3 regions of the Pseudoalteromonas sp. SR43-2 genome follow, and region 3 is predicted to be linked to each of the others. Evidence: predicted binding sites of a transcription regulator. Region 3 holds the regulator's gene; each other region holds the start of a gene.
The links. The regulator ArgR, encoded in region 3, controls arginine synthesis, uptake and breakdown. The targets are predictions, from matches to a motif close to ANTGAATANNTATTCANT.

Region 1: H5120_RS03620 (arginase family protein) is a predicted target of ArgR. The motif match lies at 2,031-2,048, and genes of this name have one in related genera.
Region 2: H5120_RS08455 (aspartate aminotransferase family protein) is a predicted target of ArgR. The motif match lies at 2,511-2,528, and genes of this name have one in related genera.

What each region holds. Positions count from the first base shown of each region.
Region 1 is NZ_JACJED010000003.1:138,777-144,458, forward strand. Features, by position in the region: gene H5120_RS03615 (transporter substrate-binding domain-containing protein) at 60-749, opposite strand; gene H5120_RS03620 (arginase family protein) at 879-1,988, opposite strand; gene udp (uridine phosphorylase) at 2,443-3,198, shown strand; gene cdd (cytidine deaminase) at 3,289-4,215, opposite strand; gene ppc (phosphoenolpyruvate carboxylase) at 4,352-5,682, opposite strand, start outside.
Region 2 is NZ_JACJED010000007.1:144,265-149,946, forward strand. Features, by position in the region: gene H5120_RS08440 (YdcH family protein) at 1-50, opposite strand, end outside; gene H5120_RS08445 (aminodeoxychorismate/anthranilate synthase component II) at 600-1,181, shown strand; gene H5120_RS08450 (HDOD domain-containing protein) at 1,225-2,385, shown strand; gene H5120_RS08455 (aspartate aminotransferase family protein) at 2,764-3,969, shown strand; gene astA (arginine N-succinyltransferase) at 4,055-5,071, shown strand; gene astD (succinylglutamate-semialdehyde dehydrogenase) at 5,087-5,682, shown strand, end outside.
Region 3 is NZ_JACJED010000022.1:60,066-65,747, reverse strand. Features, by position in the region: gene ispB (octaprenyl diphosphate synthase) at 1-602, shown strand, start outside; gene mdh (malate dehydrogenase) at 850-1,782, opposite strand; gene argR (transcriptional regulator ArgR) at 2,008-2,475, shown strand; gene H5120_RS16865 (Dyp-type peroxidase) at 2,483-3,382, opposite strand; gene H5120_RS16860 (ABC transporter ATP-binding protein) at 3,431-4,480, opposite strand; gene H5120_RS16855 (iron ABC transporter permease) at 4,481-5,682, opposite strand, start outside.

The DNA.
Region 1 (5,682 bases), on a different contig from region 3:
ATATATTTAAGCTATTAATTTTCAATTATTTAAGAGGTAAAACAGTGAGTTTAAAGTGCTTAAATTTTATTAAAGGCAACTTTTAATTGAGAAACTAAAGCCGGATCCATATTTATATTACAGGCAAAAAATAACGGAGACTGAGTTGTATTTAAATCAAGTAATGGTTCTAGTAACTCAAGCTTAGGCTCTGTTTTAACTCGATAGTTAAATTGCTTTTTGTTGAGGATAACAAAATCAAGTATATGGTGACGAGTGCTTATGAGTTTATCTATTTTATCTAGGCTATCGATGAGTAATAAATGCTTGCTTTCACTAAAGCCCCTTTCAAGCAAATAATGATGACTAAAGTTATCACGCAGTACTGCTATTTTGTATTTTTTAGCATCATTGAGAGTGTTTAACTTTATACCTCTGGATTTTAGACCATAAATGGCAGAGTCAAAGCTTTCCAGTTCACCTACCCAGTTAAACTTACTTTCTCTATTAGGTAATCGAACAATCGAAAATATACAGGTGTTTTTATCGCGTAGCGCTGCATTGTAGGATATGGCCCAACTATGCGCCAACATAGTGTAGTTTATACCTGTACCTTCTAGCGCTTTATGAACTTTATCGACAGAGCGGCCAACGAGTTTGTTATCTTCATTAATATACTGAAAGTCCGGAAATACTTCCGTTACTATTGTAATTTCAGCTGCATTAACTTTAATACAGCTAATGAACAATAAAAAGATCACCAATTTCATCTAGCGAGGCCTCAACCAACTCATTATATGTATTTAATAAATATAGCTGAGGCTTTGTGAACTGCTAGTTTTTAGTTATGTAATGCACACTTATACGCTGATAGTGCTAGCCTTTATAGCTTCTGCAGCTTACTTGTTCATCGCACTAATTAAAAAGGCTGAAATTTTAGCGCCTTCTCTAAGTGTCGTCTCAGAGCTTGATTGACCAACTAAAGAGCTGTCGGTAAATGGCGCTATCTCCATCATATCTGCACCCGTAATCGGGAACTCATCCGCAATGGCTGATAGAATATCAAGCGCATGCTGAGGCGTTAAACCGTGATGCTCTGGCGTACCTGTGGCAGATGCAAACTCTGCATCAAGTGCATCAATATCAAAGCTTACGTATATTTCATCAACGTTATCGGCTTTTAACTGTGCAATAGCGTCGGCAGCAACCGCTGCTGCGCCGCGTTCAATGATTTCATGTGCCCAGTGCTGTTTAACACCAAAAGTATTTTCCCAATGCGCTTTAGGCTTGCCACTTGAGCGTATACCAAATTGTATTAAATGATGCGGCGCCGGTAAAAATTCTAAAATATGTGTACACCACGAGCCAAAACATAAATCAATACCTAAGCGCTCCACAAGTAAATCGGTATGCGCGTCAAAGTGAATAATAGCCGTGCGCTTACCTTGCTCACGTTTTGCTTTTAAGTACGCTTTAGTAAGTGGGTAACTAATTGAGTGATCGCCACCAATACCAAATAATCCTTTATCTTTAAACGTTGCGTAAAAACTGTCGCACACATCTTCAGTGATTGATAACGGGCTTACGTAATAATCGTTATCTTCATCACCATATAAGGCTTTTTGGCAATTAGAAATGGTTGCATCATTTAGGTATTTGTCATGAAGTAAATGTGGGATTACACGTACATCACCTAAATCAAACGAATGACACTGAGGTTGCTGATCAATTAAAGCTGAGCGCACAAACAGTGGCCCCCAGTTTGCTCCGCGTAATATCCCACCGCCACAGTCTGAACTAATACCTAACATAACGGCTTTATGTGGTGAGTTTGGTAATTCGTTTAAAGACTCGCGCCACAAGTTATCAACGTTTTCAGTTTGTCCGTAAAGTTTATTACGTAGTGCGGCTTTGCGCTCTTTTGCAGTATTTACTGTGTATACACCATCGCCCGGTGCGCACAAACAGTGCTCAACTTTGTTTTTAAATGCTTCAAATTGTGTGCTCATAATAAACTCCTTCGGTTTTTATTCTGTACGTAGCTAATTAGTTTTGATTAGTTATGCAAAATTACTAAAAGTGCCTAAACTTCAAATAAATGCCACTTCGCTAAATAAGTCAGTGCTTAATATAAGTAAACACGTTAGCTATTACGTGTTCACTACAAACTTAAATCATTGAATTTGTTTGATATTAGCAAAGCTTTGTAATCATCACTTTAATTGTAGTTACGCGCTTGAGTGATACTTATTATGTCTGCTTGAACATGTCAACAGCGCAACAAGGCTACGTATATAAGTACTTGAGTGAATATTCATAGTTGGTGAATAAATCAAATTAGCCCTTAAAATTATTAAGGCTTTATTGGAAGAGTTAAGACAAAACGGACAATCGTCCTGTACTTGATAAACGTTTCTAGCAATCATGCTAGATTGACAACAAATTATTATAAAAGGCTTAGCTATGGAAAAGGTATTTCACTTAGGACTATGTATTGACGATCTTAAAGGTGCAAAACTTGCGATTGTACCAGGCGATCCAGATCGTGCAGCACGTATTTCACAATTCCTAGACAACCCAACCTGCCTTGCTCAAACTCGCGAGTTTCATGTTTATTTAGGTCAATTAAACGGCCACTCTGTGGTTATATGTTCTACAGGTATTGGTGGTCCATCTACGTCGATTGCAGTAGAAGAATTAGCACAACTTGGCGTGCGTAAATTTTTACGTATTGGTACAACCGGTGCAATTCAGCCACACATTAACGAAGGCGAAATTTTAATTAGCCAAGCGTCTGTACGTTTAGATGGAGCTAGCCAACATTTTGCACCACTTAGCTACCCTGCTGTATCTGACTTTTATGCAACACAAGCTATGGTACAAGCATGTAAAAACCTAAATATCGATTTTCATATTGGTATTACTGCATCAAGCGATACATTCTACCCAGGGCAAGAGCGTTACGATACGCACTCTGGTTACGTTCCTAAATCACTACAAGGTAGCTGCGAAGAGTGGCAAAAATTGGGCGTGATGAACTACGAAATGGAATCGGCAACATTATTTACTATGTGTGCAGCCCTTGGATTACAAGCAGCATGTGTAGCAGGCGTACTTGTTAACCGTACTCGCCAAGAAATACCAAATGTAGACCACGGTGAAATTGAGCGTAAATCTGTAGCAGTAGTATTAGAAGCAGCTAAAGTATTACTTGATTAATACAGGTTATAGCAGTCAGTGAGTTAATTCGATAGAATGACTCGCTTTAATAAAGCACAGCTCTGGCTGTGCTTTATTGTATGCAAGCCACTATTTAAGTGGTGCGCTAATTACTTTAAGTGCAGGTAAATGCGTAAAACTGGCAAGTACAGCTTTTGCCACTTGCGACTGGTTTTCACGACCCGCTGTTTCGAGCAATGTTATTCCCTTCACCGTACTTTCGTTAAAGCTAAGCCCAGCTAAAAAGAACTGACTTAGTGCACTTTGTAGTGGCGATAAACTTGGACTGTAAGCTGCATTTTCGGCGTAACTTCCGTAAAAGTCACCATCACTAAATGTACTTATTTTTACGGCGCTAAAGTTTTGGCTGTAAGGCACGTAAGCATTAAGTGCAAAACGCGCAAGGGTTTCATCAAGGCCATCAAAGCTAAAATTACCTTGCTGTGGTTTTGGGTTAAATAAGCTAAATTCGTTACCTAAATCGGTAGGTCCAAATGAATGCGGCAGTAATTCAGCAAGTTTAAATTGCTGATCAGGAAGTAAAATATCAAACTCTTTCGCATCAGCTAGTTCGTTCATAAACTGGCGACAATACCCACAAGGCGCATCGCTAATAGCAATTTTAACTATTTTTTTAGCGCCGTTTAACCATGCGTTATTTATAGCCGATTGCTCTGCATGAACCACTAAACTCAATGCTTGATGATCAAACTCTACATTTGCACCAAAGTAAAAGTTTACCTCACCCTTTTCATCAAGTGCTTTAACAATTGCGCCTACATGAAAACCTGACACTGGCGCAACGGCATACTCAGAAGCTAAAGGTACTAAACCTTGTAGTAATACATCATCAGACACATTGAGTTGCGTGCATAACGCTTTAATATTATTAGAATTTAATATGCCACGTTGTGATTTTAATTGACTACGTAATGACGCTGTTTGCGCTACGCTTAATGTGATGTGCGAATTTGTAAGTGCTGTATCTTGCTGTACAGTAAAAGTTGCTGAAGCCATAATATTTTTTAATTATTCAATGGCTAAGTAGTTTAAAAGGTTAGGGTGTTAAATACCAGCCTATTTAACGCAAAAAAAGAGAGCACATCGCGTGCTCCCTTTTAATACCAATAGGTATACCTAACAAAATAAAGTGTTAGCCGGTATTACGCATACCTGCAGCTATACCTGTCATCGTGATCATTAACGCATTATCAATGTCACCTTCGTTTCGTTTTTCCTCTGAGCGAGCACGGCGTAAAAGCTCAACCTGTAATAGGTTAAGTGGATCGGTGTACGGGTTACGTAAACTAATCGACTCCTTAATCCAAGGTTGTTCGGCGAGTAGGCTTTTTTGTGGGCTAAGTGATTGCACCAAGCTAATCGCTTCTTGAAGCTCTTTACGAAGTGTTACACCCAATGGTTTGTACATATCTTCCACCAGCGCATTATCGTAATGCTCACTCAACCAGCAATCGGCTTTACTAAATACCATTTCTAGCATTTCTAGGCGCGATCTAAAGAATGGCCACTGTAGGCTCATTTCGTTTAGGGTTTCTGCGCCGTACTTATTAAGCGCAGCTTTTAAGCCAGTTAACGCACCTAACCATGCAGGAAGCATTAAACGGTTTTGGCTCCACGCAAAAATCCATGGAATAGCACGCAGGCTTTCAACGCCACCATTAGGATTACGTTTTGCAGGACGCGATCCAAGCGGCAACTTAGACAGCTCAAGCTCAGGCGTTGCCATTCTGAAGTAAGGTACAAAGTTTTCATCGTGGCGAACTACATTACGGTAATGTTCACATGACTCCTCACTTATTAGCTTCATTACTTCGCGCCACTGCGGTTTTGGTTCCGGCGGCGGTAATAAGTTACTTTGTAGTACTGCGCCTGCGTAAATATTTAAGCTTTGCAGTGCTACATCGGGTAAACCAAATTTAAAGCGGATCATCTCGCCTTGCTCGGTTACACGCAAACCACCTTTTAACGAACCTGGCGGTTGTGAATGCAGCGCTTGTGCAGCAGGTGCGCCACCACGCCCTACTGTGCCACCACGTCCGTGGAATAAAATAAGTTCAATACCACGTTCATCAGCAAGTTGTACTAGTTTATCCATTGCTTCGTACTGGGCCCAACCTGCTGCCATCATGCCGGCATCTTTAGCAGAATCAGAGTAACCAATCATTACATTTTGGGTGTTTTTAATGTGCCCGCGATACCACACATTATCAAGTAATGTAGTAATTACATCACTGCCTGCGTTTAAATCGTCGAGTGTTTCAAATAAGGGTGCTACTGGTAAATCAAAGCTACAGCCGCTTTCTTTTAGCAATAATTGTACTGCTAAAATGTCTGATGCTGTTCGCGCCATCGAAATAATATACAAGCCAAATGTTTGTTCGTCTTGCTTAGCAATAACGTCAAAGGTATCAAGCACTTCTTGAACATCAGGGCTTGGTTGCCAATGTTTTGGGATAAGCGGTC
Region 2 (5,682 bases), on a different contig from region 3:
TTTAAGTACTCTGGAAAGTCATTTGTTAATGAGTGATCTTCGCCTAACATATTCGCTCCTTAGTAGGATATAAATGAGCTCACAAGTAAGTGAGTTGTATAAGTGGATTACTGCCTTTCATATAATACACTGGGGCTTACATAGATATAATTCAACCATCGAGCCACTAATTTGATGTAGCACAAGCAATCTGTTTATTTTGCTCAGTAAGGCATTTCACCAAAGTATTTAATAGTGCGATCAATAAATGCACGTACTTTAGAGGTCAATAATTTATTGTTGGGGTATACAGCCTACGTAGGTGTATTAACTAATCGTAAAAAGCTTAGGGTTCGATATTATTGTTCAAGGTGCAAGGAATCTCTGGCTAGAGAAAATAAATTTAAATATCATCATGATTCAATACGTTAGTAAATCTCTTAACCAGAGTTCAAGTTAGTAAACCAATACCCGCTAAAGGCTTTTAAGCATTTTAGCTAAAAGAGTTAATTTTTAACGCTTTTTGCTAATTTATGTTGGTTAATTAATAGTGGTAGAATGCAGCGCTTAGTACCACTTGTGTAAAGTAGTGGTCAATAATTTATAAGGTCTGTTGTGTAATGCTGTTAATGATCGATAACTACGATTCGTTTACTTACAACTTAGTGCAATATTTTCAGCGTTTAGATCAAGACGTTTTAGTAAAACGTAATGATGAGCTAAGCATTGCACAAATAAAACAGTTAAACCCGCAGCACATCGTGTTATCGCCAGGGCCATGCACCCCTAACGAAGCGGGTATTTCACTAAATGTTGTTGAGCAACTAAAAGGGCAATATCCTATTTTAGGAATTTGCTTGGGACATCAAACTATCGCGCAAGCTTTAGGAGGAGATGTAATTCGTGCTAAAAAAGTAATGCACGGTAAAACATCACCCATAGTTCATACTAATAAAGGGGTGTTTAAAGGCTTAGCTAATCCGTTAACGGTATGTCGTTATCATTCTTTAGTGGTTAAAGCGCAAACTTTGCCTAAAGAGCTTGAAGTAACCGCATGGACTCAAACTGAGCAAGGAGAGTTTGACGAAATTATGGGGTTGTTACACAATGAACTTGCTATCGAAGGTGTGCAGTTTCACCCCGAAGCTATTTTAACTGCTCAAGGCTTGGAGCTGCTTGATAACTTTTTAACTCGCTTCTAATGTTATAATACACATAGCATTTTATACTTTATTAATGGATGTCATGACTGAACTTGTAGCCCAGCAGCGTACTGCCAAAATACTAAGCCAACGAGCTCATGACTTATTGCTTGGGCATAGCTTTGCGCATCAGCAAATTGGTTTCATTCATACATTAGATATAGATTACGGCGAACCCATGAAGCAGCGCACCTTGCTTCAGGTTGAAGTGGCCGCACAGAATAAACGCCAGCAAAGTAGTACTGCACATCATAAGTACCGCGCTCAAGCGAGTGAACAGCTGCACAAAACAATTGAAACAGCTATATATAAGCAGCTCGAAGATATAGATGGCGTAATTCATAGCACCATAGGTATTGAAGATGGTATTGCCAATATACTCGATATATTAGCTGTAAAGTCAGCGTCGGTAGGGCGTTTAGAGCCACTGGTTAATGATATAAGCTGGTTGGGTAGGGAGTTAGTAACGCTCGTTAATTTACCTTACTATCGTAATCAACGTAGTAAAAACACGTCTGTAAAAGTAGATAAGCCATCGCTCGCCCTTCGTTATATTGGCCTTGATAACTTACAGCTAGTTATTCCTACATTTGCTGCCCGCCATTGGATGCCACATAGCACCGAACCATTTTCGTTATTAAAACGTCGTTTACGTGACAGTGCCATGGCAAACGCCATTGCTGCGCAAAAAATTGCACAAATTAATAATGTAAATGACGTTCATGCATTTACCCTTGGGATGCTTTTAGATGTAGGGCGAATTGCATTAGTGCGCTTGTACTTAAAAACGTTTGAGCAAATATGGCAACGTAAAGTACAGCTAGCCCGAAATGAAAACCAAAAAGATTTACACACCGCATTATTAGAGCTTCAGCCCGACCCGCTATTTTTAACTACTCTACTTAGCAATAAATCGATAGAAGTAAGCGCTAAGGTAATAGACAAAATGGCTTTTAAATATTTACCGTTTAAAGGGGTAATGCAGCAGCTAGTAAATGGGGTAGATAAGGGCGATACATTACTGCCATTAACAGAAGTAATGCTAAAGGCACGGTGCTATTCTCAATATCTTAATTTAAAAGAACATCAACTTATTGAACCTGATGAAGCTCTAAGCTGGTTTTCGCACTTTAAGTTCACTAAAACGGAACTAAAAACCCTCCAATCGAGTAATTTTACCAATTTAGCTATTCAAATTGACTAAAATCTGAATTTTTTGTTAATTTTTTTGCGACTAACCATTCATTCTCATCTTATTGTTATATTACATATTTGCCGATTAAAGCGTGTGCGCCTCTGTACTCATGCGGTTAGTTGCCTAAAAATAAGCATAAATAGCTATGCAAATAGTTATTCACTATCTATGAAATAATATCTTTAGCCCTTTATTTTCAAGGGATACATGAAAGTTTTTAACGAGACAGATATAAGTAATTCTGAAATAATGTGCGTCTGAAAATTGAACCACAAAGCAATTTTGCGCAATTATCAGGTTACTGATCTTGCCTATAAAGTTGGTTACAAATATTAACCAAACACCTATTTTGATGTTTTGTGTTGCTCACAATTAAGAGGAAATAAAATGACAGTCAATCGCGAATTATTTGATCACGTAATGGTTCCTAACTACGCACCTTCAAGCGTAATTCCTGTTCGAGGCGAAGGCTCTCGCGTATGGGATCAACAAGGTCGAGAGTTTATCGACTTTGCTGGTGGTATTGCAGTTAACTGTCTTGGCCATTGCCACCCTGCATTAGTAGGCGCATTAAAAGAGCAAGGCGAAAAAATCTGGCATCTATCTAACGTAATGACCAATGAGCCGGCACTTCGCCTAGCTAAAAAAATGGTTGATGCGACATTTGCTGAAAAAGTTTACTTTGCCAACTCTGGCGCAGAAGCAAACGAAGCAGCACTTAAATTAGCGCGTCGTTTTGCACTTGATAAATTTGGCGCAGAAAAATCACAAATTATCGCGTTCAACAAAGGTTTCCACGGTCGTACATTCTTTACCGTAACTGTTGGCGGCCAAGCTGCATATTCAGATGGTTTTGGTCCTAAGCCTGGCGACATTGTACATTGCGATTACAATGACCTTGCTGCATTTGAAGCACTTATTAGCGACAAAACATGTGCCGTAATGATGGAACCTCTACAGGGTGAAGGCGGTATTGTTTCACCAACTGATGAGTTTGCTCAAGGTGTTCGCGATTTATGTACTAAACATAACGCACTGCTTATTTTTGATGAAGTTCAAACAGGTGTTGGCCGTACTGGCGATTTATACGCATACCAAGGCTTAAACGTAGTACCTGATATTTTAACTTCGGCTAAAGCACTTGGCGGCGGTTTTCCTATTGGCGCTATGATCACAACAACTGAAATTGCACAGCACCTTAAAGTAGGCACACATGGTTCTACTTATGGCGGTAACCCGCTTGCGTGTGCTGTTGCAGAAGCTGCATTTGATACAGTAAATACCCCAGAAGTACTGGCTGGCGTAAAAGAAAAAGCCGCATTATTTAATGAGCTACTTAGCGCGGTTAACGAAAAATACAACGTATTTAGCGAAATCCGTGGCCAAGGTTTATTAATTGGTGCAGTAGTGAACGAGCAATACAAAGGTCGTGCAAAAGAGTTTTTAGTGGCAGGTACTGAGCAAGGCCTTATGTCACTAGTTGCCGGTGCAGACGTAGTACGTTTCACTCCATCTTTAGTAATTCCTGAAGCGGACATTCGCGAAGGTATGGCACGCTTTGAAAAAGCAGTAGCAAGCGTAGTAAACGCATAAGCGACGTAAGCCAACCAATTAAGGGCAAGCACCGCTTGCCCTGCAATTCCTATTTACCGTTATTTATAAGGGAGCAAGCGGACTCATGATGATCCTTCGCCCAATCCAGCAAAATGATTACTCAGCATTACTGAAAATTGCCCACGAATCTGGGCATGGTTTTACGTCTTTGCCATTAAACGAAGAACTATTGCAAAAGAAAATAGACCATTCAGTAAGCTCTTTTGCTAAACAAACGTCACAACCCGGTGACGAAGGCTACCTGTTTGTTCTTGAAGATAGCGAAACCGGTGACGTTGTAGGAACATCTGCAATTGAAGCTGCGGTAGGGCTTGATGATGCATTTTATCATTATCACTTAAGTAAAGTGATTCACTCTTCGCGCACATTAGACGTATACAAAGCGGTTGATATTTTAACGCTATGTAACGACTACACAGGCGCTACAGAGCTTTGCACATTGTTTTTAAAAGATGGCTATCGTAAAAATTGTAACGGTAAGCTACTTTCAAAAGCGCGCTTTATGTTTATAAAGCAGCATCAAGAGCGTTTTGCACAAACAGTGATTGCAGAAATGCGCGGTGTGTCTGACGAAAACGGCAGTAGCCCTTTTTGGCAGTGGCTTGAAGAGCACTTTTTCTCAATGGATTTTCCAACAGCTGACTACCTAACAGGTATTGGCCAAAAGGTTTTCATTGCTGAACTAATGCCTAAATACCCAATTTATGTAAATTTGCTGAGTAAAGATGCGCAAGCCGTAATAGGTAAAGTACACGACAACACACGCCCAGCAATCGAGTTATTAAAAAGCGAAGGCTTTACGTTTAATGGCTACGTAGACATTTTTGACGGCGGCCCAACGGTTGAAGCAAAAGTAGATAACATTGCGACGATTCGTAATGCAAATAACTTTAACGTTGAAATTGGCGAAATGACTGGCGACACCATGGTGTTACTAGCTAACGAAAAGCTTGAAGATTTTAGAGCAACCGTTGCACCAATGACATTTGACGAGCGCGCAAAAAGCCTTATTTTATCGCAAGAAGTAGCAGATGCATTGCATTTGCAAACTGGCGATATTGTTAGTGCAACCACGATTTAATTTAGGAGAAAGTATATGACTCATCCTGCACAATTTATTAATGGTCAATGGTCACAAGGCCAAGGCACAGAATTTAATTCAGTAAATCCTGCAAATAACGACGTTATTTGGAAGGCATCATCAGCAACTGCGGCGCAAGTAGACACCGCAGTAAATGCAGCGCGCGAAGCGTTTTATGCATGGGCTGATAAAAGCTTTACTGAGCGTTTAGAAATAATTAAAGCATTCGCAGCGCAATTAAAAGAAAACAGCGAAGAGCTCGCTATTACTATCGCACAAGAAACAGGTAAGCCACTGTGGGAAACTCGCACAGAAGCGGGTGCTATGGTTGGTAAAATTGCCATTTCTGAAAAAGCATTTTTAGAGCGCACTGGCGATGTTGAAAACGCAATGCCACTTGGGCGTGCGATGATTCGTCATAAGCCACATGGGGTTGTAGCCGTATTTGGTCCGTATAACTTTCCGGGTCACTTACCTAATGGCCACATTGTGCCAGCGCTTTTAGCAGGTAACACGGTTGTATTTAAACCGTCTGAACTGACTCCTAAAGTTGCCGAGCTTACGCTTAAACTGTGGGAAAAAGCAGGCTTACCAGCTGGTGTAATTAACCT
Region 3 (5,682 bases):
TTGGCCTTGGAAAAATGCAGATTATGCAAGTACTTGCCGATGCAACAAACATTATTGCTGAAGGTGAAGTATTGCAGCTGATGAACTGCAATGACCCAGATACGACTGAAGCCAGCTATATGCAGGTTATTTACTCTAAAACGGCTAAATTATTTGAAGCAGCTACAGGCCTTGCTGCCATTATCACAGAGCAAGACCAAGCGACACTTGATGCACTAAACCTATACGGTATGCATTTAGGTACTGCGTTTCAACTAGTAGATGACGTACTCGATTACAATGCAGATGCTGAGCAGCTAGGTAAAAACATTGGCGATGATTTAGCTGAAGGCAAACCAACCCTTCCGCTTATTTATGCTATGCAACATGGTAGCGAGCAGCAAACACAGCTTATTCGTGATGCAATAGAGCACAGTAATGGTATGGAGCATTTAGAGGAAATTTTAACTGCACTAAAACAAACTAATGCGCTTGAGTTTACAATGCAAAAAGCAGAGCTTGAGGCCGAAAAAGCCATTGCCTGTTTAGACTTTTTAGCTGAGTCTGACTATAAGCAAGCACTTATAAGCCTTGCCCGTATTGCGGTTGACCGCGACCACTAGTTTTAACTAGTTACACAGTGTGACATTAATTCTGAGCAATAAAAAAGCCTGCAAATGCAGGCTTTTTTATATACCAATTTTATCAAAACATTAAGCATTCTTTCGGGCTAAATAACTCATTAGCTGCGTTAAATATTATTTATATAGAACAACTATACATCGTAGTATTTGCCTTGCTAACGAGCTATTTATCCATCGTAATAACTGCTCATTTATTTAATGCTATTGGTATCGCTCAAACCGGCTATTACGCCATGAAATCAACACCTTCTTTGATGTCTTTTTTCAGAGTTTCAAGCATGTCATTTTTTGCTTTTGTTTCAAATGCGCTTAGTTCGCCGTAAGAAAGAATTTCTTCTACTCCGTTTTTACCTAAACGTACTGGATGTGCAAAGTACTCTGCATCGCCATTTTCAACAGCAACGTAAGCGTAATCTACAACTTCTTCACCTTGTAGGCCTTTAACTAAAGACATACAAAAACGAGCTGCAGCAGCACCCATAGATAGCGTAGCTGAACCACCGCCTGCTTTAGCATTTACAACTTCAGTACCCGCATTTTGGATTCGTGGAGTAAGTGCAGCAACTTCTTCATCAGTGAAAGAAACACCTTCAACTTGAGAAAGTAGAGGCAGAATAGTTGTGCCTGAGTGACCACCAATTACTGGTACTTTTACAGTTGCTACGTCTACGCCTTTAAGTTCAGCAACAAATGCTTCTGAACGAATAACGTCAAGCGTAGTAATACCGAATACGCGTTTAGCGTCGTAAGTACCTGCTTTTTTGAATACTTCAGCAACAATTGGAACTGTGCCATTTACTGGGTTAGTAATAATACCTACTAACGCTTTAGGACAGCTGGCAACAATGCCTTCTGCTAACGTTTTGATGATGCCAGCATTTACATTGAATAAATCAGCACGATCCATACCTGGTTTACGCGGCATACCCGCTGGGATAAGAACGATGTCAGAGCCTTCAAGCGCTTTATTTAAATCGTCTGCGCCAAAGCCTGCAACTTTAACATCTGTTGGGATGTGAGAAAGGTCAACCGCAACACCTGGTACTACTGGTGCAACATCATAAAGTGATAATTCAGAGCCAGCTGGTAAGCCTGTTTTTAATAATAAAGACAACGCTTGGCCGATACCGCCTGCAGCACCTAATACAGCAACTTTCATTGGAATTCTCCGTAATTTGAGGTAGGAAACATTTGTGGCTCTTAAGATAATGAAATTAGCGACTAAAAACAAATTTATCCTGTCTATTTCAAGTATATTTTCGACCATAGTCGTAAACTTATGTGATTTAACGCATCAAACTGGCAAGTTAACTAAACAACTGCTGCATAATTATTCATTTTTGTGTAGAATTTGCGGCATAAATAACAAAAACGAATAAAGACTATGCAACCACAAGATAAACAAGAAGCACTGGTAAAAGCATTTAAATCACTATTAAAAGAAGAAAATTTTGGCTCTCAAGGCGAAATAGTTGATGCGTTAAAAGATCAAGGTTTTGACAATATAAGCCAAAGTAAAGTTTCACGCATGTTAAGTAAATTTGGCGCTGTACGTACACGTAATGCCAAGCAAGAAATGGTTTACTGCTTACCTGCTGAAATGGGTGTACCTACGGCTAAAAGCCCATTACGCCAATTAGTAATCGACATTATGCACAACGAAATGATGATCATCATTCGTACCAGCCCAGGTGCTGCTCAGCTTATTGCACGTTTATTAGATTCATTAGGTAAAGCAGATGGCGTACTAGGAACAATTGCAGGCGACGATACTATTTTTATCGCTCCGGCTAAAATATCTGAAATAGATGTAACACTTGAACGCGTTCGCATTTTATTTGATACGGTTTAATAGCAAATTAAATTTGTTTTAAAAACCCTATTGAAGGGGCAAAGAAAGCAGAGCCCATATCGGCTTGGGTAAAATCAAGCCAGTGGTCGTAGCAATCCCCTTCCCCTAAACGACTATTAAGTACTTTTTCAAACGCGGTGCCCGTACAAGCGCATGTAATTGATAACATTCCCTGCTCATACACGTCGCCATAAGGCATGCTTTGATTTAATAGTAGCGGTTGTCCGTGTTCGTCTTTTAGCTCACTTCGCGAAGCATGGCTGGTTTCGACCGCTGGGGTAATTAGCGTGTTATCAAGACGCGTACGTCCCATTATTTGCTCTTGCTCACTCAATGATAAGTGCTGCCACATAGTTAAATCATGTTTATAACGTTGAACATGAATATAACTCCCCTGATCTTCAAAGCTACCAGGGTTGCTGATTAAAGCCGTAGCGCGCTTTTTTCTTCCATGTGCGGTGTCGCCACCATAAATAAAACCGTTAAAATCACGACCATCTAAAAAGCGAAAATTCCGAATTTGCTCCACCAGCTCTACATCGGGGGCAAATAATTTTAAAATTTGCAGCGCAAATAAATGGTTAACATCTTCACGGTCAGAGCGAATTTGCACAAATAAATCGCACGGTTGTACGCTCATTTGGTGATCGCTATGGGTTATATTGGGAAAGCTCTGTAATTCGCTTGGAATGTATTCAGGGAGGATATGCGGCCAGTATTGCGCACCAATAGCAACCATACAAGAGAGCATTGATTCTGAAAATTGATCGCTAAACTCTTCTTCTATAGCGCTTACTTGTTTTAACTTTGCGCGAAGTGATTCGTCTTGACCATCAAACACATTAAAAAATAAGTGCAAACCGTGTAAGTTTGCTTCAGCACAAATCCCTGATTGCGCTTGCGCCATTGTTATTCCTTAGTTTTACAGATAAAAACACAGCGAATAACAAATTAATTACGATTCGAAAAAATTCACCGTGTGAGGTTTTATTTTTATTATAACCTGATCATTATTTTCAAATGACTGGCCATATTGTGCAGCAACTTCAATTTCTTGTTCATCAATAACAAGCGAATAAACATACGCCGAACCAATAAAGCGACGACTTATGATTGTAGCTCGCTTGCTGAATTTGTCACTTTGGTTATCTGCCACTAATTCTATTTGATGAGGGCGCACATATATAAGCCCTGCACTTACATTATGCTTACTCTCAACATAAGATTCGACTAAACCAAATGGTGTTTTATATTCAGTTGCGGTTAACACTTCTGCGCTTAAGTATATGCCCTGACCCAGAAACTCTGCAACCTCCTTTGAACACGGAGCTGCAAAAAGCTGCTCAGGCGTGCCTTGTTGCTCAATTTTACCGCGATGCATAATGGCAAGTGTATCTGAAAACGCAAACGCCTCTTCTTTTGAGTGTGTAACAAACACAGCAGATACTTGTGTTGCCTTAATAATTCGACGTATATCGGCGATTAGTTCAAAGCGTACTTGTGTATCAATGTTTGAAAAAGGCTCATCAAGCAATAACAAACTAGGTTTATAAGCTAATGCACGAGCGATAGCGACGCGTTGCTGTTGGCCACCCGATAACTGATGTGGAAACCTGTCAGCACAGCCAATTAAATGTACAAGCTTAAGCATTTCATCAACGCGTTGCTGCTTTTGAGCTTTACTCATTTTACTAAGCCCAAATGCGATATTATTTGCCACCGTTAAATGCGGAAACAACGCATAATCTTGAAACATCATGCCGATGTTACGATGCTCAGGTGAGACAAACGATTGCTCATCACTCACTAATTTACCGTCTATAAAAATAGACCCTTGCTTGGCTTCAATTAAACCTGCAATCGCTTTTAATGTGGTTGTTTTGCCGCATCCACTCGCCCCGAGTAGGCAAACAATTTCATCTTTACCCACTGTTAAATCTAAATCGTGAATAACCTTTGTGCCGTTATAGTGATAGCTCACGCCTTGTAAAATTAAACTACTCATTTAACTACGCTGCTCCATAGAACGATTAATAAAGTACAAAGGAATAAACCCAACAATAACAATAAATAATGCAGATATTGAAGCAAGCTCTAATTGCTCATCACTCACATACTGAAATACATGAGTAGCTAAGCTTTCAAAATTAAACGGTCTGAGCAATAGCGCAGCTGGCAACTCTTTCATACATTCAATAAATACCAATAAGGCAGCAGTGAGTAACCCTCTTCGCAGTAAAGGTAGATGCACTAAACGCAGCGTTTGCCCTTGGCTTTTACCCATTGATTGGCTTGCCATATCAAGTGATGGACTAATACGTAAAAAACTCGACTCAATTGCTCCGTGTGCAATGGCGTAAAACCTAACAATATAAGCAATAATAATAGTAAGAATGCTACCTGTAAGCAGTAAGCCAATGTCTAAGTTATACTTCTCGAGCGCTGTGTTAATGGTGTTCTCTAATAATGTAAGAGGTAATAAAACCGCAATAGCGAGTACTGTGCCAGGCAACGCATAACCCGTGCTTGCTAAGCGCCCAGGAATAAGCGGATACGCTTGCTTTGCAACACGCTGATAAAAAACCACAAAAACACTCAATGTAATCGTTATAACACTTACAACCCCTGCCACTTTTAAACTTTGCCAAGCGTAACTAAAAAACTCTACATCCCATGCTTTATCAAAGTAGGTAATGGCGTAATTTATAAGTACTGCAATAGGAATTACAAAAGCGATAAGTAAAATAAAGCTACAAAATGCCGTTCCGAGCCAAGCAGACTTTCCTTTTAATACATAGAGAGATTCGCTATTTACACTTGATTGGCGCTCAAATACCGCTTGGTTTCGGCGACTAAAACGCTCTGCCATTAATGCTAAAAATAACAGCAGTAACATCACACCCGATATTTTAGCGGCCGCTGTAAGTGAGTAATAACCAAACCACGTATCGTATACGGCGGTTGTTAATGTACTTACGGCAAAATAACTCACTGTTGCAAAGTCGGCCATGGTTTCCATACTAATAAGTGCAAGGGCCGCCACAATTGCCCCACGAGAGAGTACTAAGCTGACTTTAAAAAAGCTTTGCCCAGGAGATAGCCCCATTAACTGACTAGCTTGTACTAATTTGAATGACTGCTCGCGAAGGGCTGTTTTAAAAATTAAAAATAAATACGGGTAAAGTACCAAGGCAATCATAACTATGG